Linked DNA regions of Litorilinea aerophila. The protein of the gene in region 1 interacts with the protein of each later gene in a pairwise test. Links are inferred from orthologs where the notes say so. Each region holds a gene or a part of one and is shown on either strand. Other genes may lie near its edges. The genes, in order: rpe, eno, dnaN and FKZ61_RS04830.

Evidence for each region.
Region 2: the proteins of rpe (region 1) and eno interact in binary tests that used the Escherichia coli proteins (3 or more experiments, as listed by UniProt). The link is inferred for Litorilinea aerophila from one-to-one orthologs.
Region 3: the proteins of rpe (region 1) and dnaN interact in binary tests that used the Escherichia coli proteins (3 or more experiments, as listed by UniProt). The link is inferred for Litorilinea aerophila from one-to-one orthologs.
Region 4: the proteins of rpe (region 1) and FKZ61_RS04830 interact in binary tests that used the Escherichia coli proteins (3 or more experiments, as listed by UniProt). The link is inferred for Litorilinea aerophila from one-to-one orthologs.

The regions. Positions count from the first base shown.
Region 1 is NZ_VIGC02000016.1:47,296-54,620, forward strand. The notes cover bases 3,107-5,831. They hold rpe (ribulose-phosphate 3-epimerase), read right to left. Parts: upstream 4,953-5,831; coding sequence 4,260-4,952; downstream 3,107-4,259. Other genes in these bases: uppS (polyprenyl diphosphate synthase), read left to right, coding at 3,107-3,445; FKZ61_RS13445 (phosphatidate cytidylyltransferase), read left to right, coding at 3,475-4,263; FKZ61_RS13455 (alpha/beta fold hydrolase), read right to left, coding at 5,071-5,831. In the rest of the region: tsf (translation elongation factor Ts), read left to right, coding at 37-633; pyrH (UMP kinase), read left to right, coding at 720-1,439; frr (ribosome recycling factor), read left to right, coding at 1,809-2,366; more of uppS, read left to right, coding at 2,705-3,106; more of FKZ61_RS13455, read right to left, coding at 5,832-5,856; FKZ61_RS13460 (site-2 protease family protein), read right to left, coding at 5,849-7,036; FKZ61_RS13465 (gamma-butyrobetaine hydroxylase-like domain-containing protein), read right to left, coding at 7,176-7,325. UniProt on the Escherichia coli protein: Catalyzes the reversible epimerization of D-ribulose 5-phosphate to D-xylulose 5-phosphate.
Region 2 is NZ_VIGC02000008.1:105,447-112,944, forward strand. Bases 2,489-5,386 are described here. They hold eno (phosphopyruvate hydratase), read right to left. Parts: upstream 4,641-5,386; coding sequence 3,336-4,640; downstream 2,489-3,335. Other genes in these bases: FKZ61_RS07870 (hybrid sensor histidine kinase/response regulator), read right to left, coding at 2,489-2,942. Outside these bases: more of FKZ61_RS07870, read right to left, coding at 1-2,488; FKZ61_RS07880 (hypothetical protein), read left to right, coding at 5,527-5,943; FKZ61_RS07885 (beta-ketoacyl-ACP synthase III), read right to left, coding at 5,986-7,284; fabF (beta-ketoacyl-ACP synthase II), read right to left, coding at 7,387-7,498. UniProt on the Escherichia coli protein: Catalyzes the reversible conversion of 2-phosphoglycerate (2-PG) into phosphoenolpyruvate (PEP). It is essential for the degradation of carbohydrates via glycolysis.
Region 3 is NZ_VIGC02000028.1:54,329-61,897, forward strand. Bases 2,828-5,796 are described here. They hold dnaN (DNA polymerase III subunit beta), read right to left. Parts: upstream 4,950-5,796; coding sequence 3,705-4,949; downstream 2,828-3,704. Other genes in these bases: FKZ61_RS18640 (LysM peptidoglycan-binding domain-containing protein), read left to right, coding at 2,828-3,639; FKZ61_RS18650 (ABC transporter substrate-binding protein), read left to right, coding at 5,523-5,796. Outside these bases: FKZ61_RS18630 (ABC-F family ATP-binding cassette domain-containing protein), read left to right, coding at 1-440; FKZ61_RS18635 (S9 family peptidase), read left to right, coding at 483-2,345; more of FKZ61_RS18640, read left to right, coding at 2,452-2,827; more of FKZ61_RS18650, read left to right, coding at 5,797-6,704; FKZ61_RS18655 (branched-chain amino acid ABC transporter permease), read left to right, coding at 6,839-7,569. UniProt on the Escherichia coli protein: Confers DNA tethering and processivity to DNA polymerases and other proteins. Acts as a clamp, forming a ring around DNA (a reaction catalyzed by the clamp-loading complex) which diffuses in an ATP-independent manner freely and bidirectionally along dsDNA.
Region 4 is NZ_VIGC02000005.1:76,015-83,387, forward strand. Bases 1,508-4,280 are described here. They hold FKZ61_RS04830 (carbohydrate kinase family protein), read right to left. Parts: upstream 3,473-4,280; coding sequence 2,543-3,472; downstream 1,508-2,542. Other genes in these bases: fmt (methionyl-tRNA formyltransferase), read right to left, coding at 1,508-2,421; FKZ61_RS04835 (SIS domain-containing protein), read left to right, coding at 3,863-4,280. Outside these bases: FKZ61_RS04820 (ammonium transporter), read left to right, coding at 1-1,445; more of fmt, read right to left, coding at 1,429-1,507; more of FKZ61_RS04835, read left to right, coding at 4,281-4,921; FKZ61_RS04840 (NAD-dependent epimerase/dehydratase family protein), read left to right, coding at 5,150-6,058; FKZ61_RS04845 (MBL fold metallo-hydrolase), read left to right, coding at 6,069-6,905; FKZ61_RS04850 (SanA/YdcF family protein), read right to left, coding at 6,919-7,373. UniProt on the Escherichia coli protein: Catalyzes the ATP-dependent phosphorylation of fructoselysine to fructoselysine 6-phosphate. Functions in a fructoselysine degradation pathway that allows E.coli to grow on fructoselysine or psicoselysine.

The DNA.
Region 1 (7,325 bases):
AAGGCACGTAAAAAGAGAGCAGGAGAATTCATCAAAATGGCGGAAATTACTGCAGCAATGGTAAAGGAGCTGCGCGAGGCGACCAATGCCGGCGTGCTCGACTGCAAGAAGGCTTTAAGCGAGGCCAACGGCGACTTCGAAGCGGCTGTGGAAATCCTGCGCAAGAAGGGCCTCTCCACCGCGGCCAAGAAGTCCGGCCGGGAAACCCACGAAGGCATCATCGGCTCCTACGTCCACGCGGGCAGCAAGGTGGCCAGCCTGGTGGAATTGGCCTGCGAGACCGATTTCGTGGCCCGCACCGAACAGTTCCAACAACTGGCCCGGGATCTGGCCATGCAGGTGGTGGCCTCCCGGCCCCGCTACGTGAGCCGTGAAGAGATCCCGGCCGAGGAGATCGAGCGGGAGAAGGCCATCTATCGGGAGCAGCTGGCGGATAGCGGCAAACCGGCCGAGATCATCGAAAAGATCATCGAGGGCAAACTGGAAAAGTGGTTTGCGGAGGTCTGTCTGCTGGAACAGCCTTTCGTCAAGGATCCGGACAAGACGGTCCAGGATCTACTGGTAGATAACATCGCCGCCCTTGGCGAAAACATCCGGGTGAATCGATTTGCCCGGCTGGAAATAGGCGGTTGATGAACGAGGGATGCCCAGCCCACAAGGCTGGGCATTCTTCTATGGCCCAGGGTCCCAGGAGGGGCGAACAGGGAAGAGAGGCAAAAATGGCAGAGTTAAAATACCGACGCATTTTACTCAAATTGGGCGGGGAAGCCCTGGCCGGAGAGGGCGGCTTTGGCATCAACCCCCGCCGCGCAGAGGAAGTGGCTCAAAAGGTGATCCGGGTTCTCAACATGGGTGTGCAGGTGGCCATCGTCATCGGTGGCGGCAACCTGTGGCGGGGCAAGGAAGATGGGCTGGACCACGGGATGGAACGGGTGACGGCCGACCACATGGGGATGCTGGCCACGGTGATGAACGCGCTGGCCCTGCAGGATGCGTTGGAACGCCACGGCATTCCAACCCGGGTGATGACCGGCATCGAAGTCCGGGCAGTGGCCGAGCCCTACATCCAACGCCGGGCAGTGCGCCACCTGGAAAAGGGCCGGGTGGTCATCTTCGGCGCCGGCACCGGCAACCCCTACTTCACCACCGACACCGCGGCCTCCCTGCGGGCCATGGAGATCGACGCCGAGGTGCTGATCAAGGCCACCAAGGTGGACGCGGTCTACGACTCGGATCCCAAGCTGAACGCCAACGCCCGCCGATTCGAGCGCTTGACCTACATCGATGCGCTGAACATGCGGGTCGGCGTCATGGATAGCACGGCCATGGCCATGTGCATGGACAACGACCTGCCCATCTGCGTGGTGGATCTCTGGCAGGAGGGGAGCCTGGAGCAGGTGGTGGCCGGCGAGGCCGTAGGCACCCTGATCTCGGCCTGAACCCGGGTGCCGGGTCGGGACGATGCCCACGTTTTTATGTCTGTCTTTCCTCTGTTAAAATAATGGGCGCCCAGCGTGGGAAGCCCTCGTGAATCCCGGCAGCATTTCCAGACGCCTTCCCGGCCCGGTTGCCCCCAGAAGGCGAGATAGCCACAACCCTGCCGCGGGATTTACGCCAGAGCGAGGTGTGTTCCGATGGGGGCGGCAGCCTGAAGCAATCATTTGATGCTGTACGCCCCCAATGGGATCCACACCCACCAGAGAATTCGCGTGACAACATACTTTGGCGGAAGCCTGGCCCAGAACCGGGAAATGGTGCCCGGCCTGGCGCCAGTTCAAGCTTCGTTTGTGCAGCCAGGAGGTCAGGAAATGATTAAGGAAGTATTGGCCGATGCCGATGAGCGCATGGAAAAAGCCGTTGAAGCGTTCCGAGCCGATCTACGCACCATCCGCACGGGGCGTGCCACGCCGGCCCTGGTCGAACGCCTCATGGTCGACTACTACAACGTCCCTACTCCCCTGCAGCAACTGGCGACCATCTCGGTGCCGGAGGCCCAGACCCTCTTGATCCGGCCGTATAGCCCCTCGGATATCGGCACCATCGAAAAAGCCATCGCCAAATCCGATCTGGGCCTGACCCCCAGCAACGACGGCCAGCAGATTCGGCTGACCTTTCCTCCGTTGACCGAGGAGCGCCGGCGGGAGCTGACCCGGCTGGTCTCCAAGCGGGCCGAAGAAGCCCGGGTCTCCATCCGCAACATCCGTCGCGATGCCATCCACGACTTGCGTGACTTACAGAAGGAAAGTATGATCTCGGAAGATGAGCTTCACCGCGCCGAAGAGCGGGTTCAGGAGATGACCAACAACTACATCAAGCAGGTGGATGAGATCGCCCGGGAAAAGGACGAGGAGATCATGACGGTTTAATAGGGTGCGTACCCCTTTTGGGGCTTCCCAAATGGGACGCACCCGGCTGATTGGGCCGGGGAGCACGAGAACGTCGTCCAGCGCATCCCCAACACCGGATCACAGCGGATCCGGGAACCCAGCCATCCTTTTCCAAGGAGCGGAAGAGCCAGCTGGCGCTTGTGATACCGTGTCCATACCAGGGGTGGGGCTTGCTCACCCCTTTCTTTCGTCTTCCGGCAAAAAGATTGATTCCGGCAAAAAGATTGAATGGATATGTTCCCCGTCGTCAGGAATGAGCCATACCGCAGGTGCCAGAAACCCTGCGATGGATACTGCAAGACGGAGGCTGTGAGAGAATGATGATGGAAAACGAGAGCAATCACCACGCCCCTGCGTCCCTGGAATCGATCCCCTACCATGTGGGCATTATCATGGACGGCAACGGACGCTGGGCCCAGGCCAGGGGGTGGCCCCGTCTGGCCGGCCACCAGGCCGGCGTCGACAACATTCGCCGGGTGCTGGAAAGCAGCGTGCGCTTTGGCATCAAGGTCCTCACCATCTACGCCTTTTCCACCGAAAACTGGCATCGCCCCCCGGAAGAGGTCACCGGCCTGATGCGCCTGCTGGGGATGACCATCAAGCGTCAGCTCAACGAACTACACCGCAACGGCGTCCAGATCCGCCACAGCGGCCGCCTCAGCGGGATCAGCCCCGAACTGCAGGACCAGATCCGCCATGCGCTGGAGGTCACCCGCCACAACGACCGCATCATCCTCAACGTGGCCTTCAACTACGGCGGCCGGGCCGAAATCTTGGACGCGGTGCGCCGCATCATCGCCGACGGAATCTCCCCCGACCAGCTGGATGAGGCCCTGTTCAGCCAGTATCTGTACACCAGCGACTTGCCGGACCCGGACCTGATCATCCGCACCGGTGGGGAATGGCGGCTGAGCAACTTCCTGATCTGGCAGGCAGCCTACGCGGAATACTACGCCACCCCTACCTACTGGCCCGATTTCGACGAGGAAGAATTGTACAAGGCCCTGTGCGAGTACAACGTCCGTGAACGTCGCTTCGGCCGCGTCCTGGAAACCTGAAACCACCCAACCCCAACGGGCCACCGCCGGTGATTACACGCATCGTCGTCGGAATTCTCGCCATACCCCTGGTCTTGCTGCCGATCTGGCTGGGTGGCGTCTGGTGTCTGATGTTGTTCCTGGCCGTCAGCCTGATTGGGGGGATGGAATTCTATACCCTGGCCCAGCGTGCCGGCTATCGCCCGGTACGCGCCCTGGGGCTGCTCTGGCTGGCCGCCCTGGTACTCAGCCATTGGGCGCCGGCCCACCTCCCCCCCACCGTCGTGCTGGGCAGTGGCCTGATCCTGACCCTGATCCTGGCCCTGGGCCAACATCAAACGCCCATGCACACCTGGATGTCCACCAGCGTGGGCGCCATCTACCTGGGCACCATGCTGGGCCAGGCGCTGGCCCTGCGCCAGCTGCCCCAAGGGGCCTGGTGGATTTTCTTCGGCCTGTTTATCACCTGGATCAATGACACCGGCGCCTACTTCACCGGCGTGACCGTGGGACGCCACAAGCTGTGGCCCCGGCTGAGCCCCAAGAAGACGTGGGAAGGCACCGTGGGGGGATGGATGGGGGCGGCCCTGAGCGGCGGCCTGTTCGCCTGGTTGATGCCGTTGCCCCTGTCCGTGCCGGCCGGGGTGGCCATAGGTTTCGTCTGCGGGGTCCTGGCCCTCTTTGGCGATCTGGCCGTCAGCATGATCAAGCGCCAGGTGGGGGTGAAGGACAGCGGCCGCTTTTTCCCCGGCCACGGCGGCATGCTGGATCGGCTGGATAGCCTCCTCTTCGTCCTCCCCTTCGTCTACTACGTTGCCCTCCTCTGGTTCGGCTTTTAGACGGCCTGCCACAGGGCGCCCCGGCTGGCCTGGCGCAGGGCCGCAAGATTCTCCTGAATGCTCCCCTCCTGGTTGAAGACGGAACTCCCCACCACAATCACATTGGCGCCGCTGCGGATCACATCCGCGATGTTGTGGGTGCCGATGCCCCCGTCCACCTCCAGGGCACAGAGGGGGTTTAACTCCTCTTGAAGGCGCCGCACCCGTTGCAGCTTGTTCATACTGGTCTCGATGAAGCGCTGGGCACCAAAACCCGGGTTCACGCTCATCACCAGGATCATGTCCACGAAAGGCAGGATCTCCCGCACAGCCTCGACGCTGGTGGCCGGGTTCAGGGCCACGCCGGCCCGGCAGCCCAATTCCGTGATCTGCTGCACGGTCCGATGCAGGTGGGTGCAGGCCTCCACGTGAACGGTCAGATTGTCCGCGCCGGCCTCGGCAAAGGCCGCCAGATAGCGCTCGGGGTCCTGGATCATGAGGTGGACGTCCAGGGGTAATCGGGTCACCTCCCGGACCGCCCGGACGACCAGCGGGCCGAAAGAGATGTTGGGCACGAAGATGCCGTCCATCACATCCAGGTGAATGACATCGGCGCCGCCCTCCTCGGCCTGGCGTATCTGATCGGCCAGGTGGCCAAAGTCCGCCGTCAGGATGGACGGCGCAATCTGGATGGGGCGAGAACTGTTCATCGGTTTACTCCCTTTGACCTTGTACAGTCTGGCGTAAATACCACGGCAGAAATTCCGGGTGCCCTCTGGGCGCACTACTTCAGGTGGAAACTATCGGCGAATTGCTGCCGGGATGTACTTACGAATCCGGCCGGTGGCGCGCCAGGAACGCCATCATCAACCGCCCCACCGTGCGCGGCTGCCGTAAGATCAGGGCATGGCTCTGGCGGGGCACCACATGGAGCTCTGCCATGGGCAGGTATTCGGCCATCCGCCGGGCGATGGAAACAGGAAAAATTTCGTCCTCTTCCCCGTGGATCAGACAGACCGGGAACGCCCAGGACGAAAGGCTGGAGAGGGGCAGGTCGATGGTCCGCTGCACATCCAGCCGACGGAAGGCAGGCAGGAGCTCCTGGTCGAAATAGCCAGGATAATGGTATGGATCGTGGAGGCGGGCCGTGGCGGCCAGCCAGTTGCGGCCCGCCTGGAAGACATCTGGATCCAGCCGAATGGGCGCACCGGCCCGGTCGGGATCCATGCTGTGGGTGGTGCTGACCAGGGTCAGGGTGGCCGGTTGGACCCACTTTTGGTGGACCAACAGTTGGGCGATGACCCCGCCGGCAGAGGCCCCGGCCAGGTGGCCGGAGGTGGCATCCTCGGCCACCATAAGGGCGGCCACATCCCGGGCCATGGCCCCATGATCGAAGCCCGGCGGATAGCCCTGGGAGCGGCCATGGCCGGGGAGATCCGGCAGCAAGATCCGATAGCTCCTGGCAAGATCCGCCAGGAGCGGTCCCCAGGCAGCACGCCCTGTGCTCAAGAAGTTGTGTAACAGGGTCAGGGTTTCTACCCGACCTGCCGGCTGCTCCGGTGGCTCCAGAACTTCGTAGAACAGGGTCCCGTGTTCGGTGGGCAGCTCAGGCATCGGCCGGACTTTCTCCCGACGCACCGGCAAAGCGAGCCCGGCGGCTGGCATTATTCAGGGTGGCGGCCATCACCCGATAGACCTCGGTGATGTCGTCCAGGGTGATCAGCCCCAGGAACCGTTCCTCCTCCTTGATGGCCACCACGCGGGTGCCGCCCTGGGCCATCTTTTCCCAGATCTCGGCCAGGCTGGTATCGGGGCCACAAGTGGGCACCTGATCCGCCGGGATCATGACATCCACCACCCGGGCCTCGGGGCCATGTTCCTGCAGGGCCTGGATCAGCCGGGGCCGGGTCAGGACGCCGATGAACTTGCTGGAAAGATCCAGCACCGGGTAGTCGGTCTGATAGCTGGTCATGAGCAGATCGACAGCCCGGTTGAGGCGCTCGCTGGCGTAGAGGGCGACGGCGCCGGGCGTCAGGGCCTGTCGCGCGTAGATGTTCTTCAGCACGGTGCGGCTTTCCACCGACTCCTGCTCGGCGCTGCCGCCCACGTACACGAAAAAGGCGATGAGCAGCAGGAAAATGCCGCCGCCCATGATGCCCCACAGGGCGAAGAGGCCGGCCATCAGGCGGCCCACAAAGACGGCAATCCGGGTGGCCTGGACGTAGGGCATGGTCATGGCTAGCAGGGAGCGCAGAATGCGGCCACCGTCCATGGGAAAGGCGGGCAGCAGGTTAAATAGACCCAGCAGGATGTTGGTGCCGGTCAGATAGAGGAGTAGATTGCCGATCCCTGGCATCTGCATCACCCGCCAGAAGCGGGAGAGGTCGCCCGAGACGTTGCCCAGCCGCATCTCCAGGCCCAGGGCCAGCAACATGAAGGGCAACAGCACCAGGGCAATGGCAAAGTTCACCAGGGGACCGGCCAGGGTGATCAGGAACTCCTGCAGGGGCTTGTCGGGCATACGCTCCAGGTTGGCCACGCCGCCGATGGGCAGCAGGGTGATGCTGGGCACGTTGACCTTGAAGTACTTGGCCACCAGGGCATGGCCAAACTCGTGCAGGGTGACACAGACGAACAACAAGAGAATCACTAAAATCCCGTAGAGGCCACCCCAGAGCGGACCGGCCGGCCCCAGGCCAAAGGTAACCGCCCCGTAGGCGAGAATCAACAGAAATGACCAGTGCACGCGTACGTTGATGCCAAAGGCTCGGAACAGGGTTAAGGAAGTGTCCACATTCGCTCCTTACGATCAGCTCAGGACGGAGGCAGCTCAGGATAGCCGTTTCACCAGTAGAGTCTGGCGCAAATACCACGGCGGAAATTCGTCGGCATTCCCTCTGGAGGTACCTTCGTCGAATTTCTGCCGGGATTTCTCAGGCCGGCGGCAACAGGGGCGGCGGCCCTTCCGGATGACAGCTGGGGCATGGACAGCTGGCCCGCAGGCTGGCAAAGACAAAAATGCCGGTCCCATGGCCATCCTGCCATTGAAAGCGGACGGCATAGTTTCCCACCAGCTCTGCCCC
Region 2 (7,498 bases), on another replicon or contig:
GCCTGGAGGACCTCCTGAAGCTGCTCGACCCGAATGGGCTTGCTGAGAAACGCGTTCATGCCGGCTTCCATGCAACGGGTCCGGTCTTCCGGCTGGGTGTTGGCGGTGAGGGCAATAATGCAGGGCTGGCGTTCGGCAGGCCACTCCTGGCGGATGCGCCGGGTGGCTTCCAGGCCGTCCATTTCGGGCATCATGATGTCCATGAGCACCACATCGTAGGACTGGCGGCTGAGGGCTTCCAGGGCCTCCAGCCCGTTGGCGGCCACGTCCGCGCTGCAATCCAGGCGTCGCAGCAGGTTGAGGGCGACCTTCTGGTTGACCAGGTTGTCCTCGACCAGCAGAATGCGAAGGGATGTGCAGTGGCGGGAAGTCTGTCCGATCACCCCGATTAGCGGCTCGGCCTCTTCTGGCCGGCGGGTCAACAGGCGCCGGCAGACCTGGTGGAGCTGGCCATATTTGACTGGCTTGGAGACAATGGCCAGATGCTCGGCCTTGAAATTTTGGTGCGGGCGGTGAACGGGGTGCAGGAAAATGGTGGCCAGGTGGGGCCACCGTTTCTGGATGGCTGCCAGGATCGCCGAGGGGGTCGCTTCGGCGGCAGCGGGCAGGTCCACCAGGCAGAGATCCAGTCGCCGGCCTGAGGTCAACAGCGCCACAGCCTCGGCCTCGTCGGCCGGGGCCAGGGCTTCCAGGCCCCACCGACGGCAGAGATCCTGGAGTAGCTGGCGGCCGGTGGAAGCATGGCTCCAGATGAGGACCGTCTTATCCTGCTCGGCCAGGGGCGGGTATGCCTGCGCCGGCCTGGCATCGGCCACGTGTACGGGGACGCAAAAGTGAAAGGTGGACCCTTGGCCGGGCACACTCTCCACCTGGATGCGGCCCCCCATCTGTTGGGTGAGGTAGCGGCAGATGGCCAGCCCCAGGCCCGCACCCCCGTAGCGGCGGGTGGTGGAGCTGTCCAGCTGGGTGAAGGGCTCGAAAAGCTCTGGGATCCGCTCTGCCGGAATGCCGATGCCGCTGTCCCGGACCGCGATGTGCAGCTGGGGGCTTTGGGGCGCTTCAGCCAGCCGCACTTCGGCCGAGACCAGGATCTCGCCGTGCTCGGTGAACTTGATGGCGTTGTTCAGGAGGTTGACCAACACCTGTTGAATGCGGGACATGTCGCCCACGACCTGGGCCGGGGTCTCCGGGGCGACCTGGTAGAAAAGCTCGATGCCCTTTTCGGCTCCATGCCAGGCAAAAAGCTCAATAACCTGTTCGACACATTCCAGGACGGCAAAGGGGCGCAGCTCCAGCTCCAGCTGGCCCGCTTCCAGCTTGGACAGATCCAGGATGTCGTTGATGAGGGAGAGAAGCAGGTCGCTGCTCTGGCGGATGAGGGCCACCTGACTCTTCTGCTCGGCCGTCAGGCGGCTGTCCCGGAGCAGGGTGGACATCCCCACGATGGCGTTGAGGGGCGTGCGGATCTCGTGGCTCATGTTGGCGATAAAGGCCGATTTGGCCCGGGTGGCCGCTTCGGCAGCCTGCAGGGCTTCCTGAAGCTCCCGCTCATAGCGCTTTTGCCCGGTGATATCCGACACAATGGCGATGATCTCGCTGGAGCCGGTGACCGGGTTGGTGATGGTGGCGGTGGAGAGCTGGATGATGACGGTGCTGCCATCCCGGCGCTGGCGCACCAATTCCAGGTTCTGGAGCGATTCCCCCTGGCTGGCCCTCGCCAGCAGTTCCCGGAATTCTTCCTGTTTGTCCGGCGGGATGACCGGACTGGGCTGGCCCAGGACTTCCTCCGCCTTCCAGCCGAAGATGCGCTCGGCGGCGGGGTTCCACATGGTCACATGGCCCTGCTGGCCGTCCAGGACGACGATGCCCACCGGAGCTGCCTGGAAGAGGGCCGTCAGGGTTTTGTTGGAATGGGCCAGAGAAGTCAGCGCGGCCCGTCGTCCCAGGTAGAGGGTCAGATAGGCTGCTACCGCATGGAGCAGCGTCTGCTCGTGGACAATGTGGGTGCGGTCGGCCGGTGTACCAAAGGGGCGCAGGTAGACGGCCTCGATGAAGCCGGCCTTCCCGACGGCGGTGAAATCCACCCGGTCGACCCGGGTCGGCTGCTGGTAGGCGGGTTGCCGCACCGAGATGTCATCAAAGCTCAGGCTGACGCCCCTGGACTCTCCATCGTAGAGCCCGCCCCGGACCGCAGCCACAATGGCCTGGAATAGTTCGTCCAGGGGACACTCGGTGTCCCGCAAGAGTTCGGCCAGGCGTTGCAGGGTGGCCAGCTCTTTCGCTCGTTCCACCACCTGGGATTCCAGCTCGTCCTGCTTGTCCTGGAGTTGGGCTACCAGGGCCGATTCGCTTTCCCAGGCGCGCTTGAGCTTCTGGGTGGAAAACCAGATGAAGAGGACCAGCGAGCCCATCATGGTGCCCAGGTCCAAAAATTCCTGGAGGAAGCTTCGGTTGACATCCCCAAGCAGGGGGAAAATGCCCTGTTGCTCCAGATGGACGACGGTGGCATAGACAGCCATGCCGGCCACAAAGAAAGCGGCAGCCGCCCGTCCACCCAGGCTCAGCCCGGCCAGGATTGTCACCAGGGTTAGCCCCAACACCAGGGAGTGGCTGACCCCCCAGAAGGCCATGACCAGCCCAATACAGCCGAACACGGCCAGGATACAGACATAGGCTGCCGCCCGAAACCGGTCGCGCCGGATCAACCAGAGCCCGACCCAGAAGAAGGGCAGCAATAGACCACTGGTCAGCGGCGAAATATAGGCGATGAACCCCAGTTGCCACAAGACAGTCGCCACCACCACGTACACGCTGACCACCCCGATGAGGAAAATCAGGAGCGTTTGGAGGGTGTAGCGGGTATAGAGGCCGTCGGCCCGGGCGGTAAGCCTGCCGATTTCCGCTTCCAGACGTTGGAACAGCCCAGGAATCAAGGTCAACATGGATTGCGCATTGGGTGATATGGTTGAAAGGTGCCAGAGATGGCTTTACTGCAGGAACCCCAGATTTCACAGGTGAACACGGATTTGGCCAGATTCCTTTCTGGTAATCCTCTACCTCTTCGCTCCCTTGCGTAAAAAAATGCCCTTTTGGCAGTAAAGACAGTGATTCCCCGGCGATGGCCAGCCCTGCAAGGCATCCTCCTCAGTTTACGCGGCTATGGATGGGAACAACACCGTGATCCGCGGAGATTTTCTACGTCAAAAGTCTCAATTCGGTGTCGGCGAAATTCGACGGCCGGAATAACATGCCGGGACCCCACCGGTTTTTGGGCGGGGTCCCGGCATATTCAGGTGAATGGATGGCCCGCCGGCCGGCTTCCAGCGGGCGGCGGGTTAGCGGCCTGCCCCCCCTCGCAGGTGGGGGAACGCCTGGAGGCCGGGGTAAACGGCGGCCTCTCCCAGCTGCTCTTCGATGCGCAGGAGCTGGTTGTACTTGGCCACCCGGTCGCTGCGGGCCGGTGCCCCGGTCTTGATCTGACCGGTGTTAAAGGCCACCACCAGGTCAGCGATGGTGGCGTCCTCGGTCTCGCCCGAGCGGTGGCTGACCACCGCGGCCCAACCGGCCCGGTGGCTCATCTCGATGGCGGCGATGCTCTCGGTGAGGGTGCCGATCTGGTTGACCTTGCACAGCAGCGCGTTACAGGCCTGCTCCTGGATGGCCCGCTCGATGCGCGCCACGTTGGTCACCAGCAGGTCATCCCCCACCAGCTGGACCTGCCCGCCCAGTCGCCGGTAGAGCAGCTTCCATCCCTCCCAGTCGTCCTCGGCCATGCCATCCTCGATGCTGATGATGGGGAAACGGTTGCACCAGTCCGCCCAGAGGTCGACCAACTCAGCGCTGGTCAGCTCCTTTCCCTCGATAGGGAGTTGATAGCGTCCGCTCTCGGGGTTGTAGAGCTCGCTGGTGGCCGGGTCCAGGGCAATGAAGACGTCCTCCCCCGGTCGATAGCCGGCCTGCTCGATGGCCTGGAGGATCACCTCCACGGCCTTGACATTGCCGCCCAGGCTGGGGGCGAAGCCGCCCTCATCCCCCACGTTGGTGCTGTAGCCGGCGTCGTGGAGCACTTTCTTGAGGCTGTGGTAGATTTCGGAGCCCCAGCGCAGGGCCTCGGCGAAGCTGGCTGCGCCCACCGGCATTACCATGAATTCCTGGAAGTCGGTGCTGTTGGCTGCGTGCTTACCGCCGTTCAGGATGTTCATCATGGGGACGGGCAGGGTGCGGGCGTTGACGCCGCCCAGGTAGCGATAGAGGGGCAGGCCCAGGGCCTCGGCGGCGGCTTTGGCCACGGCCAGGCTGACCCCCAGGATGGCGTTGGCGCCCAGTTTCCCCTTGTTGGGGGTGCCGTCCAGGGCCACCATGTATTCGTCGATGGCGACCTGCTCCAGGGCGTCAAAACCCAGCAGCTCCTCGGCCAGGGTTTCGTTGACATTTTTCACCGCCTGGAGGACGCCTTTGCCGCCGTAGCGCCCTTTATCGCCATCCCGCAGCTCCACGGCCTCGTGGGCACCGGTGCTGGCGCCGCTGGGCACCATGGCCCGGCCGACAGCTCCGCTGGCCAGTTCCACCTCCACTTCCACCGTGGGGTTGCCCCGGCTGTCCAGGACTTCCCGGCCGACGATGCTGATGATTTCGGTCATTGTTTTCCTCCGTATAATTTGCGTATCCGTCTAAATTAGCTCTACTGCACAAAGGTCAAATGAGGACGCTGACCCACGCAGATAAACGCTGATTCGGGTTGCTCTCTCCTGCGTTTCTTTGCGCCTTTGCACCTTTGCGTTCCAAAATGCCCTTTTTGCAGGGAAGCCATCAATTAATGGCGGGCCTGTAACGGCTTTTATCCGAGCCGGCCTTTTCTGTTCAGTTGTATCACGAATGGTCAAAATTGGCGAATTCCCGGCCGGTGCACCGGTGTAACCCGACAGGAGCACCCTCACCCTGCAACTTTATCCCCTCTGGGACGTATTGACAGTGCATCACTATCTTTGCAGATGCGCCCCATCGATTTCACAGCCGCCCCACCTATCCGTGACGTCCGATCTGCGCGGATGGCGGCTCCTGTCGTAGGTGCGGTCTCCGGCCGCACGGTGGTGCCCGGAAGGGCGCCCGTTCCCGTCGGGGCGGGCCGCCGTGCCCGCCCGCTGTCGCGGTCGAACCAGCCACCCACGGCGGGCCAGAGACCCGCCCTACGCACGTGTTGCACCCAATCCGGACAGGAGCAGGGACGGCAACGGCTGCGCAGCGACTGGGTCGGCATCTGAGGATACCGACTCCGCGTGGCGGTGGTGATCCTTTCGAGGAGTGCGCATCTGAGGATGCGCACTCGCCCCATGCGGCGTTGTCTGTGTAATCCGTGTTATCTGTGCAATCTGTGGCTGAAAATAAAGTGCAAAGATAGTGAGTGCATCGACCCCGTTCCTGGGGTTTCGAAATCGGGGGCTTCGGGGCTGGGGGAGGGATGCTGAGGCGTGGATGGAAGCTGGGGGAGTCCGGCCCGGCGGGATGCCAGGCGGAAGGAAGGCGAGTATGGGGATGGGTTCGCAGAAGGTCCAGGCAGGACCGGGGCAAAAACCGGGGACAGGGCCTCGGGAAGCCGGTATCGTGCTGCTGGCGGCCTATCATTTCCTGGTGGCCGGCCTGTTCCTGCTGGCCAGCGTGGGGCTATCCCTGCCCACGGTGTTGCTGGGGCTGGTGGCGTTCACCCAGGATCCAGAGGCCGCCATCGGCATGTTGGTCACAGGCCTGCTGGCGGCCGTTTCCCTGGTCTTCTGCCTCCTCTACCTGGCCATCGGCTACGGACTGTGGACCCTGCGCCAGTGGGCCCGGGTGGCGGCCACGGCCCTGGCCATCCTCAGCCTCTTTGCCGTGCCTGTGGGCACGGTGCTGGGCGGGTTGACCATCTGGTACCTGCAGCGGGCCGAGGTGGCAGAGCGCTTCCGCTAAGCCAACGGTACAGAGGTGCAGAGATCCCTGCCGGAGGCCGGTCTATTCTTCCCGGCGCTGCAGGGGAACAGCAGCTTCTCCATGCTCCCGGGAAGGGGTGATCTCCCCTTCCGGATCGGTGGGCCAGACGTGGTAGACCCAGCGCACGGCCCGGCGCCACATGCTGCGGGCTGCCGCGGCCTGGTAGCTGGCCTGGCGGCGAGTGGCCTTCCACCAGCCTGCCTCGGGCCGGGTCACCGGCACGCTCCACTTGACGGCACAGGCCGCCCACGTCAACCCTGCCCCGAAACCCACGAAGACCAGGTTGTCTCCCGGCTTCACCTTGCCCGCCTCGATGGCCTCGCAGAGGGCAATGGGGATGCTGGCGGTGCTGGTGTTGCCGTACTTCTGCAGGTTGACGAAGACCTTCTCTTCCGGGATCTTGAGCTGTTTGAGCACACTGTTCTGGACGATGCGCAGGTTGGCCTGGTGGGGGATCACCAGATCCACGTCGTCTGGCGTCAGGCCGGTGCGCTCCAGCACCCGGCGGGTGGCATCGGCCATGACCCGGGTGGCAAAGCGGAAGACGGCCTTGCCGTCCATCTTGATGTAATGGCTGCCGCTGCTCACCGTCTCCAGGCTGGCCGGCATGGCGCTGCCCCCTGCCGGCACCGACAGCAGATCCGCGCCCGAGCCGTCGCTACCCAGTTCGGCCGCCACGATGCCGCCGGGCACGTCGCTGGCGGCCACCAGCACCGCACCGGCGCCATCGCCAAAAAGGACACAGGTGTTGCGGTCGGTCCAATCCACGATGCGGCTCAGGGTTTCGGCGCCGATGACCAGCACGTACTCGGCATCCCCGGCCAGGATGTGGCCCCGGGCCATGCTCAGGGCATAGACGAAGCCGGAGCAGGCGGCGCTCAGGTCAAAGGCGCCCGCATTCACCGCGCCGATGGCATCCTGGACCAGGCTGGCCGTGGCGGGGAAGATGTGCTCTGGCGAACTGGTGGCGCAGATGATCAGGTCGATCTTGCTGGGGTCCACATCGGCCACTTCCAGGGCCTGGCGCGCGGCGGCCACCGCCAGGCTGGCCGTGGTCTCCTTGGGATCGGTCACCACATGGCGCTGTTCAATGCCCGTGCGGGTGCGGATCCATTCATCGCTGGTATCCACAATCTGTTCCAGATCCCGGTTGGTGATGACCTTGTCGGGGACCTTATAGCCCCAGCCGATGATTTGGGCGTATTGCCGGCCCACTTCCGGGATGATCATCTCCCGGCGGCTGGGTGCCGATTGGGGTACGCCGTTCTCGTGCCCCTGTCCGCTCACAAGCTCGGACGATGAGTGCTGTCCATCCACCATAAGGCGCCCTCCGTTCATTGCAATCGCCTTGCATCCAACTGGCCTGTCCTGCCAGAGGGGCGCGCCGTATTCAGCCCGCGCCCCGCGGCCCTGTCTCCCCGGCTATTCATACCGCCGCAGCATGATGCAGGCGTTGTGGCCGCCAAAGCCAAAGCTGTTGCTGAGGGTAACGGCCACGTCTGCCTTTTGGGCCACCAGCGGCGTATAGTTGAGG
Region 3 (7,569 bases), on another replicon or contig:
ACCACTTCAGCGGCTGCGTGGTGGTGGTGAGCCACGACCGCTACTTCCTGGACCGGACGGTAGACTTCCTGGTCAGCATGGAAGATGGCCGCCTGGGCCCCCGCTACCCCACGCCCTACGAGACTTTCCAACGCCTGCGCCAGGCCGCCACCCCGGACGACCGCCGGCCCCCTGAACCGACCCGGCCGACCCCGCCTCCGCCGGCCTCCCGACAGGCCCGGGGTCTGAGCTGGAAGGAGCAGCGGCTGCTGGAGGAGCTGGAAGCCCGCATCGATGAACTGGAGCAGCGCCGGGAAACCCTCCTGGCGGAGATGAACGGCTGCGGCGATGACTACCTGCGCCTGCAGGCCCTCTCCGCCGAGCTGGAAACGCTGGACGCGGAGCTGGAGTCCACCCTGGAACACTGGCTGGCCCTGTCTGAACGGGCCGAGGCCGTATAACTCAAGCTCTTCTGACCCCAAATCTGACCTAAAGGCTGGATCATGTCCTACGATTTTGCCCGTTATCTGAACATTCGTAGCGCCATCAATCCTGTGCTGTCCCCGGACGGACAGCGGGTTGCCTTCCTCAGCGACATCACCGGGATCTTTCAGGCCTGGAGCGTGGGCATCCAGGGGGAAGGGGTGGCCCGATGGCCTCGCCAACTCACCTTCTTCAGCGACAAGATTTGGGAGATCCACGGCACGCCGGCGGCCGACCATCTGCTGGCCGTGGGCGATGTAGCCGGCAACGAGCGGCAACAGTTTTACCTGATCACCAACTACGGCGCCGGCGAGGGCGGGCGGGAAGGCCACCACGTGATCCGCCTGACCCAGGACGATCAGGCCATCCACACCTTTGGCGCCTGGAGCCAGGATGGCCGACGTCTGGTCTACACCAGCAACGCCCGCAACCAGGTGGATTTCGACCTCTACCTGCTGGACCTGGAGAGCGGCACAGCCCGCTGCCTGCGGGAGTGGGCGGGGCGACGGAGTGTGGTGGCCTGGGGCCGCGGCGACCGCGCCATCCTCAGCGTAGACACGGTGGCCACCGAGCAGATCGAGCTCTACCTGCTGGATCTGGAGAGCGGCCAGGAGCGGCACCTGGCCGCCGGGCAGCCCCATGCCCGCTACAGCGAAATCCGCTGGGTGCAGGACCAGGTCTACCTGCTCAGCGACCGGCTCCATGACCGGGGCGCCCTCTGCCGCCTGGATCTGGCCAGCGGCGAACTGGAGCCCCTGCTCTTCGCCGAGGAGCTGGACGCCGCGGCGGCGCCCCATCGGGGGGAGTTGGAGCTGCTCGCGGTGGCGCCCCAGGGGGATCAGGCGGCGCTCACCTACAACGGCGACGGGTACAGCCACCTCTTCCTGGTGGATCTGGTCAACCGCCGCTGGCGCCGGGTGGAGTCCCTGCCCTTGGGCGTGATCGGCCACCTCCAGTTCAGCCGGGACGGCCGCCGGCTCATCCTGGACCTGCAGAGCCCGGTGCAGCCGCCGGATATCTGGCTGCTGGAGCTGGAGACGGTGGAGGCGCGCCAGCTCACCTTCAGCAACCTGGCCGGCCTGGACCCGGCTACCTTCGTGGCGCCGGAGCTGATCCGCTACCCCACCTTCGACGGACGCTCCATCCCCGCCTTCTTCTACCGGCCCCGCCAGTCACCGCCATCCCAGGGCTATCCCTGCATCCTCTACGTCCATGGCGGCCCGGCGGGCCAGCAGCGGCCCGACTTCGATGTGCGCTTCCAGTATTTCCTGCACCGGGGCTACGCCCTGCTGGTGCCCAACGTGCGGGGGAGCACCGGCTATGGCCGCCACTACATGATGCTGGACGATGTGGAGCGCCGCCTGGACAGCGTGGCGGACCTGAAGCACGCGGTGGCCTGGCTTCACCAGCAGCCCCTCATCGATTCCCGACGAATTGCCATCTACGGGCGCAGCTACGGCGGCTACATGGTCCTGGCTGCCCTGACCGAGTATCCGGAGCTCTTCGCGGCCGGCATCGACGTGGTGGGGATCGCCAACTGGGTCACCTTCCTGGAGCGTACCAGCCCCTGGCGGCGGGCCCACCGGGAGCGGGAGTACGGCAGCCTGGCCGAGCACCGGGCGTTCCTGGAGCGGATTTCACCCATCCACAAGGCCGACCGCATCCGTGCGCCCCTGTTGGTGCTGGCCGGCGACAACGACCCCCGGGTGCCCCTGTTCGAGTCCGAACAGATCGTGGCCCGGGTGCGGGAAGCGGGGGGCACAGTAGAGTTCGTCCACTACCCGGACGAGGGGCACAAGTTCAGCAAGCTGGCCAACCGCATCGACAGCTTCACCCGCATGGCCGATTTCCTGGACTGGCATCTGGGCGGGGAGGCGGGCTGAGCGCTGGCCCGTTTGCACGGCTTTTTCAGGCATGCTACACTGACCACCCATCCAGCCCAGGATGGCGTAACCCTGCCCCTATCATCGTTGGAGATGACATCGAGCCATGCAAGAGGTGACCTGTTTCCGCTGTGGCCATGTGGCGTATGTGACGCCGGACGCATCCAACTGTCCCTCCTGTGGCCAGGACCTCCAGCAGTTGATCCCGCCGGAATTTGTGTCGGGCTACTTCTATGAGCGGGCCAGCCACATCGCAACCGGCGGCAACTGGCAGGCCGCCCTGGCCGAGGTGGAGCGCGGCCTGGTCCTGGTGGACAGCGCAGAGCTGCGGCTTCTGGCGGCCATCCTGGCCAAGCGGCTGGGGCGTTTTGAGCAGATGCGCCGCCATGTGGCCGCCATCCCGGTGGATGACTCCCTGCGCCCCGAAGCGGAGTGGCTCATCCGCTCCCACCAGGAGGAGCAGCGATTGCGCCGGGCCGGCGCCAGGCGGGTCCGGCCGGGGAGCCGTGGGCGGAGCTCTTCGCCGGCTACGGCCTCTTCTGCCTTCGTGGAGCGGGCCTTCCTGGCCGACCAGGGGGCGGATGCCCGGCGGGCCGAAAAGGGCCAAACCGTCTTCGGCCTGGCCACATGGACGGCGGTGGGCCTGGCTTTTCTGTTGGTGGCGGCCATCGGCGTGGGAGTCTCCTGGTGGGGGAGGGCGCTGCCGTCCCAGGACGTCACATCTGCGTCGGCCACGGCCACCGGGCCGGAGCCTGGCCTGGGCCAGGAGGCGGAGGGCGGGACCACGCCCACTCCGGAGGGCCAGCCCACTCCTGTGCTCACCCCAATCCCCAGCGCGACCATCCCGGGTGACCTGGTTCTCAGCCCCACCGCGTCACCGGCGCTGGCAGATGCCGGCACGGGCGGGAACGTATTGAGCCTGGCAGGCTTTGATCTGGAGCGTCTGCTGCGAGAAGCGGGCCACGAGGAGTTGCTTGGGCTGGGGATCCAGGCCCAGGTGCAGGGAAACCGGGTGATCCTCCAGGGGATTGTCCACCTGGATGCCCAGCGTCGGCTGCTGAAGGAGTTGTTGGAAGCGGTGCCCGGCGTGGCTGAGGTGAGCACCGTCAACCTGCTGCTTCGCCCCCTGCCCACCTACACGGTGCAGGCCGGCGATACCCTCTGGAGCATTGCGTACGACATCTACGGGGATCCAACGCGCAAGGACGACCTGTACGCGCAGAATCGAGACATCCTGCGCTCGCCCGATGCCCTGGACGTGGGGATGGTCCTGAAGGTGCCGCCCCTGGAGTAGGGGGTTGCCTTGACGACCGGCGGGCGCACCCCGGGGGCAGCTCCCAGTACAGTTTACCGGCGCAGCTACCTGGGGGGATGCATGGGCATGACTACGTGGAGGAATTCTTCCTCGCCCATGCCCAGGGGGCGAATGGTGCCCGGCCGGGTGCTTTGGGTGGTCTCCAGCACCACCTGGGGCTGGTCGATCTGGCTGAGGACGTCGATCAGGAAGCGGGCATCGAAGGCGATTTCCAGCTCCTCCCCTTCCACCAGGGCATCGATTTCGTTGACGCTGTCTCCCATTTCCGCGCTGGTAGCCGTCAGCCGGAGCTGTCCCCCCTCCTGACCGCCCGGCCCGGGCGTGACGCCCAGGCGCACGATGTTGGCGTTGTCCCGGGCGAAGAGGTAGGCCACCCGCACGGCCTTGAGGAACTGGGCGGTGTCCACCACGGTTCGGGTGTTGTAGCTTTTGGGGATGATGGCCCGGTAGTCCGGGAAGCGGGCATCGATGAGCTGGCTGATGAGTTCCACCTGCTGGAAGCTGCCCCGGCTTTCACTTTTGCCCCGAAGCTTGAAGAGGATCTGGTTGCGGGCCTGGGTGACCAGCACCTGGACCGGCTGTTCTTCGTCTGCGTCGGCGCTGATGCGGGCCAGTTCGCCCAGGCTCCGGGCCGGCACGATCACCTTGATGGGCTCCCGCTGGGCGCCCTCTGGCTGCGTCCCGGCTAGGAGAACGCTGCGGATGCTGAGCCGGTAGCCATCGGTGGCGGCCATGGTGAGGCGGGTGCCGTCGGCCTCCGGCACGAAGTTGACCTCCACGCCGGTCAGGGTGGGGCGGCTTTCATCGGTAGAGGCGGCAAAGATCACCTGGTCGATCATCTTGCGCAGGCCAGGGGCAGCCAGCTCGATGCGCACACCCTCCAGTGTCTCCACCTGGGAGGAGGCATCCCCCTGGGGGTCGTCCGCGGTGGGCAGGATGGGAAAGTCGGCGGCATCGATGCCTTTCATGTTGGCATCGTAGCGGGCGCAGTGGAGGTGCAGGGTTTGGGTGCGCACCGACAGCTCCATGTCGATGCGTTCCGGGGGGAGGCTGTTGACGAATTCGCTGAGCAGGCGGGCCGGCACGGTGATGGCGCCTTCATCTTCCACCTTGGCGCCGATCCAGCAGTTGATGCCGATTTCCAGATTGGTCGCGGCCAGCCGGAGCTGGTTGTTCCGGGCTTCCAGGAGAATGTTGCCCAGAACGGGCAAGGTGCTTCGGGTTGAGACGGCCCGGCTGACGATGGAGAGTCCTTTGGCCAGATTTTCTTGAAGACAGCTTACCCGCACTGGGTCCTCCTGCTAGCTGCTTGGCGTTCCTGGGTTGAAAGTGGATAGCACTGATATGGCTGATATTGTTATGGACGTTTGCCAGGTTGGTACTGCATATCAGGGCATGTCAGGTGAGCGAGATAATGTCGGCCCAAAGTATATCATATCCTTCTGTAATTGCGAATTGTTTTCCCAAGAAAGGGCGTAGTTCACAATCGTCGGGGATCGCCCATCGGACGCCGCCGTGTTGAACTTTACGCATTTTAAAGTACGGATTTGCCAATTCCTTTAGAATCGCGGTATACATGGCTTTACTGCAAAAAGGTCCAATTAGGACGCTGACCCAACATCAAACTTCTAATATAGCCCTTCAGGAGCTTGCCACAAAGGCGCATCGCCCCGAAACGCCCTTATCACCGCTTTGCCGCCTGATGACAACTCTGCCTTGCACCCCTATTGGCTTTCTCCTCACGCAGCAGGCATGCATTGAGCAACCCCTGCCCCTGGAAGGTGGAGGATGGGGCGGATGCAACCACATTTGTCTGGCCGGGTAGGTGAATCAGCCCTGTATATGAGTCTGCCCTGTTCGAGATGAGAAAGGAGAAAACGGACATGTCTAAGCGACTGTGGAGCTTCCTGGTGCTCGTGGTTTGGGTGTTGGCGGCGTGTGTCCAGCCTATCCAGCCCACGATTAAAATCGGTATCAACGCGCCACTGACGGGCGATATCCCCAAGGTGGGGGAGGGCACTAAGTTCGCTGCCGAGCTATGGCTGGAAGAGATCGGCGGCGCCATCACAGTGGGCGGCCAGGAGTATCAGGTTGAATTAGTCATCGAGGACAACGAGTCCAAGGGGGAATCAGCTGCGGCCGTCAACACCAAGCTCATCACCCAGGATGAGGTGCTGGTGATCGTTGGCCCACAGGCCTCTAAGCAGGCCGTGCCGGCCGGCGGTGTGGCCAATGACCTTGAGACACCCATGATCAGCCCGTGGTCGACCAACCCCAATACCACCCTGAATCGGCCATGGGTGTTCCGCACACCGTTCCTGGATCCCTTCCAGGGTCCGGTGGTGGCCAACTTTGTTACCGAGGAGTTCGGCTTTACCAAGGCTGGGGTCCTGTATGACATCGCCAGCGACTACCCCAAGGGCCTGGCCGAGTTCTTCAAGTCGGCCTGGGAGGAGCTGCACGGAGAGGGTTCGGTGGTGTCCTTTGAGAGCTTCACCACCGGCGATACAGACTTCAGCGCCCAGTTGACCAAGATCGCGGAGGCCGGCGCAGAGTTCATTTTCGCGCCCCAGTACTACAACGAGGTGCCGCTCATCGTACAACAAGCCCACGAACTGGGCTTTACCGGCCCCATTGTGGGTTCGGATAGCTGGGGCTCGGCCGAATTGGTGAACCTCTGTGGCGAGGATTGCTACGGCGCATTCTTCAGCACCCATTACGCTGCCGAAGGTGCCACGGGCGCCACCAAGGAATTCATCGACAAGTACAATGCCAAGTACGGCTATGTGCCCGATGACGTCGCCGCCCTGACCTGGGATTCACTCAACATTGTCAAGACGGCTATTGAGGATTGTGGCCAGATCACCGGCGACATCAAGGCCGATCGCAAATGCGTGCGTGATGCCATGGCGAACCTGAAGCAGTTCCCAGGTATCACCGGTAATATGACCTTCACGGAGGATGGCGATCCCATCAAGTGTGCGGTGATCGTACGCATCAGCGAAGAGGGTAAGTTCACCTTCTACAAGCAGATCTGCCCGTAACGGTCGGCACTTGGGGATGGACTGCGGAAGCCTGGCAGTCCATCCCTTTGTCGTGGTTGTCATGGTCACCGGATTCAGGGGGCGGGGAGACAGCACCATCCCGCCCTTTCGGAAGTAGCCGGAGGGGATTTACCATGCAGTTTTTTTTACAAAACGTCATTAATGCCCTGCAGTGGGGCAGCATCTACTCCCTGATTGCCATCGGCTACTCGATGGTCTATGGCGTGCTGATGCTGTTCAATTTCGCCCATGGCGATGTGTTCATGGTCGGCGCCTATATTGGCTTTTTCGTCTCCACCGGCCTGCTGGCACTCGACATTGGCGGTCTGATCGGCCTGCCGGTAGGGGTAGAGATGGGCCTGATCCTGGTTCTCACCTTGATCCTGGCCATGATTCTGAACAGCTTCGTGGGCATGGCGGTAGAGCGCATCGGCTACCGGCCGCTGCGGGATGCGCCGCGCGCCTCGGCCGCTATCACCGGCCTGATGATCGGCATCATCCTGGAGACGGGTAACCTGGCTCTGTTGGGGCCGCAGCGGCGCTCATTTCCGGAGCTGATCCAGACCGCCACTTTCCAGTTCATGGGCGTGAGCGTGACCAATAAGAAGATCCTCATCGTCGTGGTCTCGTTGCTGCTCACGTTGGCGCTGCACCAATTCGTCCGCCGTAGCAAGTGGGGAATGGCGATGCGTGCCATGGCCTACGATTACGTGGTCGTCCCTTTGATGGGCATCTCGGCCAACACCATCGCTTTGATGACCTTCGCCCTGGGGTCCGCATTGGCGGCAGCGGCAGGGATTCTCTATGGCGTGGCCTATCCGGTGCTGGATCCCAACATGGGCATCTTGTTCGGCTGGAAGGCTTT
Region 4 (7,373 bases), on another replicon or contig:
GGTTTGTGCTGGCTTCCGGGCTGGCGCTGCTGGTTCCTGCCGGGCTGACCCTGGTGGCGGTCTCCGGCCTGGAGCCGGGCCGGGCCTGGGATGCCGCGCTGGGCGGAGTGGCTGCCATGGGCCTGGCTGCCCTGGGCTACTGGGCCATCGGGTTCGCCCTCCACTTTGGCGGCGTGGGCCTGGTGTACGATCTACCCGGCCTGCGCGATCTGGTCTGGGAGTGGAGCCCGCTCCCCTCGGACTGGGGAACCGGCTGGGGGATGGCTGGCCTGAGCGGCTGGTTCCTGGCCGGCCGGGATGTGACGCCCTTGACCTACGCCCTGTTCCTTGCCCACCTTCCCTGGGTCTTGACTGCGGCGCTCCTGCCCAACCTGGCCCTGCGGGGCCGGGCGCCGGTAACTGCCACCCTGTTGCTGCCCCTGCTCATGGGAGGCTTCATCTATCCCCTGGCCGGGAACTGGGTGCGCGGAGGCGGCTGGCTGGGCGCATTGGGCCGTAACCTGAACCTGGGCCATGGCCTGGTGGACTTTGGCGGTGCCGGCACGGTGCATCTGGTGGCTGCGGGCGTGGCCCTGGCCGCCCTGGTGGTCTGGGTCCCCCGACGTCCCCGGCGCCCCGTGGCCGCCACGCCGGTGCCACCGGCCCAGTTGCCATTGCTGGCCGTGGCCGGCAGCCTTCTCTTTCTAGCTGGCAGCCTGGGATGGCTGTGGAGCAACCCCCTCCAGGTCTCGGCCTTGCAGGAGGTGGCCCTGTTGCGGGGCAGTGTCAACCTGATCCTGTTCGCCTGTGGCGGCGTCCTGGTTCCGCTGATCTACACCTGGTTTGTCACCGGGACCAGCAGCCCGGTCCTGAGCGCGCGGGGGCTGACGGCTGGCGTGGTGGCCGGCCTGGCGGTGGGGCCCTTTGTGCAGCCCGCCCCGGCCTTTCTCATTGGCTTCCTGGCCGGGCTCACGGTACCCTTTATCACCTTTCTGGTGGACGGCATCCTGCGTCTGGACGATGCCACCGGCACCATCAGCGTCAGCGGCATTCCCGCGGTGGTGGGGTTGCTCCTCCTGGCCATCTTCGCCGACGGGACGGCCGGCCAGGGCTGGCATTTGACCGGTGTGGAAAGCTACCTGGGCGTCACGGGGCAGGGTGTCTCTGGACTGTTGGTGGCGCCGGGCTATCAGATCGATTTTCCGGGACAGCTACAGGCCCAAATTATCGGTATCTTGACCCTGGGGTTATGGGGCTTTCTGGTGGGGATGATCATCTGCGCGCCCCTGGGGCTCTTGCTCTACAGCCTGCGCCGGGCCGGCGTCACCAGTGGACAGAGTCTACCGACTGCGGACCTGGCCGATGGCCGGCCTGAGGGTCGCTCTTCGCTGCACCCGGAGCCTCTGTCGTCGCCCCTGGGCTCCCCGGCCAATCCGGTCAATCCTTCGGTCAGCCGGGAGGGCTAGCACCCTCGCCTTCTTCCGCTCCTAGCCTGGAACCCACAAATTCAGGCGCACCGTTGACGAAGCTCTGGATGTCCATGCTGCGTTTCCCCGCGGGCTGGACTTCCTGGAGCAGCAAGAGATCCTGGCCGGTGCCTACCGCCGGCCCTTCCTCACTCTGGACGACCAAACCCGGCTCGGCCTGGCCTGGCACTACCCGGGCCCGCCAGATTTTGAACGGCTGGCCACGCCAGAAGGTGTAGGCGCTGGGCCAGGGTGTATAGGCGCGGGTCATCCGCTCGATCTGGACGGCGGGCTTGTGCCAGTTGATCTGGCCGTCCTCCTTTTTAATCAGGCGGCAGATGGACGGCGTGCCGGGGAGGTCGCTCTGGGGGATGGGTGAGACCTCTCCAGCCAGCCAGCGGGGCAGGGTGCGAACCAGCAGTGATGCGCCCAGCTCGGCCAGGCGTTGGCTCAGGCTTTCGGTGGTGTCCTCGGGGCGGATGGCTTCCCGTTCCTGGGCCAGCACCGGGCCCGTGTCCATTCCCTCATCCATCAGCATAATGGAGACGCCGGTTTCGGTTTCGCCGTTGAGAATGGCGGCGGCAATGGGCGACGCCCCCCGATAGGCGGGCAGCAGGCTGGCATGGACGTTGAGGCAGCCGAAGGCGGGGATCTCCAGCACCGATTTGGGCAGGATCAGGCCGTAGGCCGCGACCACGATCACATCCGGCGCCTGGGCGGCCAGGGCGTCCACCGCGGCCGGGTCTTTGCGCAGGCGTGCCGGTTGTAGCACGGGCAGCCCCTGGGCCTGGGCAAACTGCTTGACAGGACTGGCCGTCAGTGTCCGCCGGCGGCCGGCAGGCCGGTCCGGCTGGGTCACCACGGCCACCACCTGCCAGCCGTGGGCGGGTCCCTGCTCGTGGAGGGCCTGGAGGGTGGGCACGGCAAAGTCCGGCGTGCCCATGAAGAGAATGCGAACGGTGGTGTGGGTGCTCATGGGGGGCATTGTAGCATACCTGATGTAGCCCGGCGTAAATCGGATTTGCGCCCTCTGCGTCTTTATGTGAAAAAATGCCCTTTTTGCAGGGGCGTCATTGGCCTATTTTCACCGGGCCGCACTAGGGCGCCTGCCGGCTATGCAGCAGCTCTTTGGCTTCATCCAGGGTCGGTTGGGCCTCGGTGCCGCCTGGGGCGCGGGTGGAGAGGGCGCCACAGGCGCAGGCCAGGCCCAGGGTTTCAACCAGGGGCCAGCCGTGGAGGAAGCCGTACACGAAACCGGCGTCGAAGCTGTCGCCGGCGCCGGTGGTATCCACCACCGGGACGGTAAAGCCGGGATCCCAAACGGTTTGGCCATCCTGGCGGGCCACTGCCCCTTGGGCGCCCCGCTTCACGGCCACCAGGGGCAGGCGGGCGGCCAGGGCATCCAGGGCCTGTTCCAGGCTGTCGGCCCGGGCGATGGCCAGCGCCTCCTGTTCATTGGGGAGGAAGAGGTCCACGTGGGGCCAGAGGTGCTCCAGGCCGCTATCCCAGCGTTCAGCCGGATCCCAGTTGGTATCCATGGAGACGGTGGCGCCCTGTTTGTGGGCAGCCGCCAGCAGGTCGGCCAGGCCAGGCTGGAGGGCGTGTTGCAGGAAGTAGCTGGAGACATGGACATGGCGGGCCTGGGCCAGCAACGCCCGGTCGACCATCTCGGCCTCCAGGCGATTGATGGCGCCCAGGTAGGTCAGCAAGGCCCGATCTCCCTGGTGGTGGAGGATCACCGTCATCCCGGTCTTGAGGGATGGGTCGACGATCACGCCGGTGGTGTCGATCTTGCGGGCCTGCAGTTGTTCCAGCATGTAGCGGCCGAACAGGTCCTGGCCGACTACGCCGCAGTAGGCTACCCGCAGGCCCAGCCGTGCGGCGCCACAGGCAAAGATGGTGCCAGAGCCGCCGATGGCCAGGGTGGCATCCTGGATGACTTTTTCCACCTGCCCGAATTCGGGGCGAGCATCTCCAGAGAGGATCAGGTCGACGTTGATTTCGCCCAGGACGAGGATGTCAAACATGTGCATGGCGCTGTGGGTCGGTTGGAATGGTTTCAGCGACGAAGCGGGGGAATCCGGGCCAGTGTAGCCGGTCGGCTGGGAAAAGTCAAGACGTCGGCTGCTCGTTTTTCGTGCTTTGCTGACTGATTGTGATGGGTTGTGAGCGACCTGCCAACCGATCTGCCTCAGCACATCTGGTCATCCCCTGAAAATGGCCCGATTTTACCTCCCGACAGGCCTTGACAAACCCGCCTGGCTCGCCCATAATGCCCCTATACCTTGAACTTTGATGGATTCCATGAACTTTTTTGAGCGTTTTTTGTTTCTTCCCGGATTGGGCTATTTCCCCTCTTTTTCCGGCACCTTCGGGAGGGCGGTAAGGCTGCCGATGAACATGGAATGGAACGGACTATGACGTCACGAGGACAACACACCTTCGCCGAAATCATGAGCCAGGCGACCGCCTGGTCCGCGGCCCTGGCAGAATTTCAGGGCCGGGTGGAGCAGGTGCAGGCCGCCTGGGACGACGCCGCACCTACCCGGGTGCTCTTCACCGGTTGCGGCTCCACCTACTACCTCTCCCTCATCGCTGCATCCATCCTCCAGGGGCTGACGGGCATTCCGGCCCGGGGTGTGCCGGCCTCGGAATTGGTGCTCTTTCCCCACCATGTGACCGCCGACCCAGGCCGCACCCTCCTGGTGGCCATCTCCCGCTCTGGCACCACCTCGGAGACCATCGCCGCGGTCAGCCGCTTCCGGCAGATGGGCGGCCGGCGGGTCTGGTGTGTGACCTGCTACCCGGATACGCCCCTGGCCCAGGAGAGCGATCTGGTCTTGCCCGCCGAGGCGGCCCAGGAAGAGAGCGTGGCCCAGACCCGCTCCTTCAGCACCATGTTGGTGCTGGTTCAGGCATTGGCCGCCACCGTGGCCCATGAGCCGCTGGACGCCCTCTTTTCCCTGCCGCCGGCTGGGGAGGCTCTGCTGGAGGCCACAGCCGGGGAGATGGAAGGGCTGGGCAACCGCCTGGAGCTGTGCCGCTATTTCTTCCTGGGATCCGGGCCCCAGTACGGCGTGGCCTGTGAAGCCATGCTGAAGCTCAAGGAGATGTCCATCACCCACAGCGAAGCCTACCACGCCCTGGAATTTCGCCATGGCCCCAAGGCCATGGTCGATGGCGAAACGCTGGCCGTGGGTCTCCTCTCCCGCCGTGCCTTCGACCATGAGCGGGCGGTGCTGATGGAGACCGGCGAGATGGCGGCCACCATCCTGGCCCTGAGTCCCGCCGAACCCATCGCTGGCGCCATCAACGTACAACTGCCCACTGCGCTGCCCGAGTGGACGCTCCCACCCCTCTACCTGCCCCCACTCCAGCTGCTGGCCTACCATCGGGCCATGGCCAAGGGTCTGGACCCCGATCGCCCGCGGCATCTGGAGGCCGTGGTGGTTTTAGACCCCGATTCCCTGGCCTGAGTTCCCTCCCTGCTGGATCGGACGTTTTCTCGCGCCCGGATCCTGATCTTTGGTCCAGCGGGGAGCTTCCCTTTTGGTCGCATCCGAACTGTCCCCAGGGGCGGCGTCTGCCGGCCCGTTTTCGCCTATCCTGTTGTCAACCGTTCAAGAAGAGCGGGAAGTCAATCCACCAACACGCCGGGCTGCATTTTTGTGCCCGGCTATGCGGACAACAGAGAGGAGGCAACCATGCAAACCGTCTTCATCACTGGCGCGACCGGCTACATTGGCTTCAGCGTGGCACAGGCTTTTCGACGGGCAGGCTACGCTGTCCTGGGGTTGACCCGCAGCCCGCACAAGGCCCGCTTCCTGGCCCAGCGGGAGATCCAGCCGGTGGTAGGCGCCATGCAGGAGCCGGACACCTATCGTCACCTGGCCGCCCAGGCAGATATCCTGATCCACGCCGCGGTGGACTACCAGGCGGATACGGCAGAGCTGGATCGGCTCACGGTGGAGACGTTGCTGGCCGCTGCCCGCCAGGGGACGACGCCCCGGACCCTCATCTACACCAGCGGTGTCTGGGTTCACGGCGACACGGGGGGCGACGCAGTCGATGAAAGTTCTCCCCTGGCGCCGGCGGCCGCGGTCGCCTGGCGGCCAGCCGTGGAGGATCAGGTGCTGACCGAGACGGGAGTACGGGGTCTGGTGCTGCGGCCCGGGGTGGTCTACGGCGGGGCCGGCGGGTTGACCGGCCTCTGGTTTGACGGCGCCACCAACGGCCACCCCTTCGACGTGGTGGGCGATGGTCGCAACCACTGGTCCATGGTGCACGTGGGCGATCTGGCCCAGGGGTATGTGCTGGCCGCCCAGAGCGGCCTGGCCGGCGAGGTCTTCAACCTGGTGGATGGCGTACCCCGGCAGGTCTCGGAGATGGTGACCGCCATCGGGCGGGCCACCGGCACCCACAAGCGGCCCCATTACCGGCCGCTGGCGGAGGCTGTGACAGAGATGGGCCCCCTGGCCGAAGCATTGGCCCTGGATCAGAAGCTCCGCCCGGATAAAGCAACCCGCTTCCTGGGCTGGCACCCCCAGCATCCCGATTTCGTGGCCGATGTTCACACCTACTATCGGGCGTGGCAGGCACAACGTCAGCAGTGAGGTAAAGACCATGAACTATATCTGCACGACCTGCGGCACCCAATTTGCCGAAACGGACAGCCCTCCTGACACATGCCCCATCTGTGCCGATGAACGCCAGTACATAGGATGGGAGGGGCAGCGCTGGACCACCCTGGCCGAGCTGCAGGCGGATTACCACAACGTCATCAAGACCGCTGAGCCTGGCCTGACGGGCATCGGCACCCACCCCCACTTTGCCATCGGCCAGCGGGCCCTGCTGGTGCAGACGCCCCAGGGCAATGTCCTGTGGGACTGCATCAGCCTGCTGGATGATCCCACCATTGCGGCGGTTGAGGCGCTGGGCGGTATTCAGGCCATCGCCATCTCCCATCCCCACTTCTACAGCAGCATGGTGGAGTGGGGGCGGGCCTTCCAGGCGCCCATCTACCTGCACGAATCCGACCGTCGGTGGGTCATGCGGCCGGATCCTGCCATCCACTTCTGGCAGGGCGAAACCCTGTCGTTGTGGGATGGGGTGACCCTGATTCGCTGTGGCGGCCATTTTGCCGGGTCGACCGTCCTGCACTGGCGGGATGGGGCGGAGGGCCAGGGCGTGCTGCTCACCGGGGATACCCTGCAGGTGGTTTCCGATCGGCGCTATGTGAGCTTCATGCGCAGCTATCCCAACCTGATCCCCTTGTCTGCCGCGGCGGTACGGCGCATTGTGGACGCGCTGGCCCCCTATTCCTTCGAGCGGATTTACGGCGGCTGGTGGGATCGGGTGGTGGCCGGGGATGCTCAGGCCGCGGTGGCCCGCTCGGCAGCCCGCTACCTGCAGGCCCTCCAGGCGGAAGGTGGGGCAACCGGGGAGGATGACCTCGCCTGAGCCCGGGGGCCGCCTACTCCAGGGGGATGGGTTCGCCCATCACTGGCGGCGGAACCCGACGAATCACATCCAGCAGGGCGGCCAGGAGTGCCGGGATTTCCCGCAGCTCGGACCAGGCGATGGAACGGGGATCGTAGGTGCGGCGGTCGGCTGCGACGCCCACCGCCGGCACTCCCAGCTGCTCGCAGAGGAAGAGGGCCCTGGGCAGGTGAAAATTCTGGGTCACCAGGATGGCATCCTGAACCTGGAAGATGGCCCGGGCCCGATAGCAGGTGTCGTAGGTTCGGCGGCCGCCATAGTCGGGCTGGATGTCTTCGGCCGGCACGCCCCGCTCCAGGGCGTAGGCCATCATGGCGCCGGGCTCGTTGTAATTGTCGAAGCGGTTGTCGCCGCTCATCAGTAGCTTTTGCACCTTGCCCGCCTGGTAGAGCTCGATGGCCGTGTCCACCCGGTCCCGCAGCATGGCGC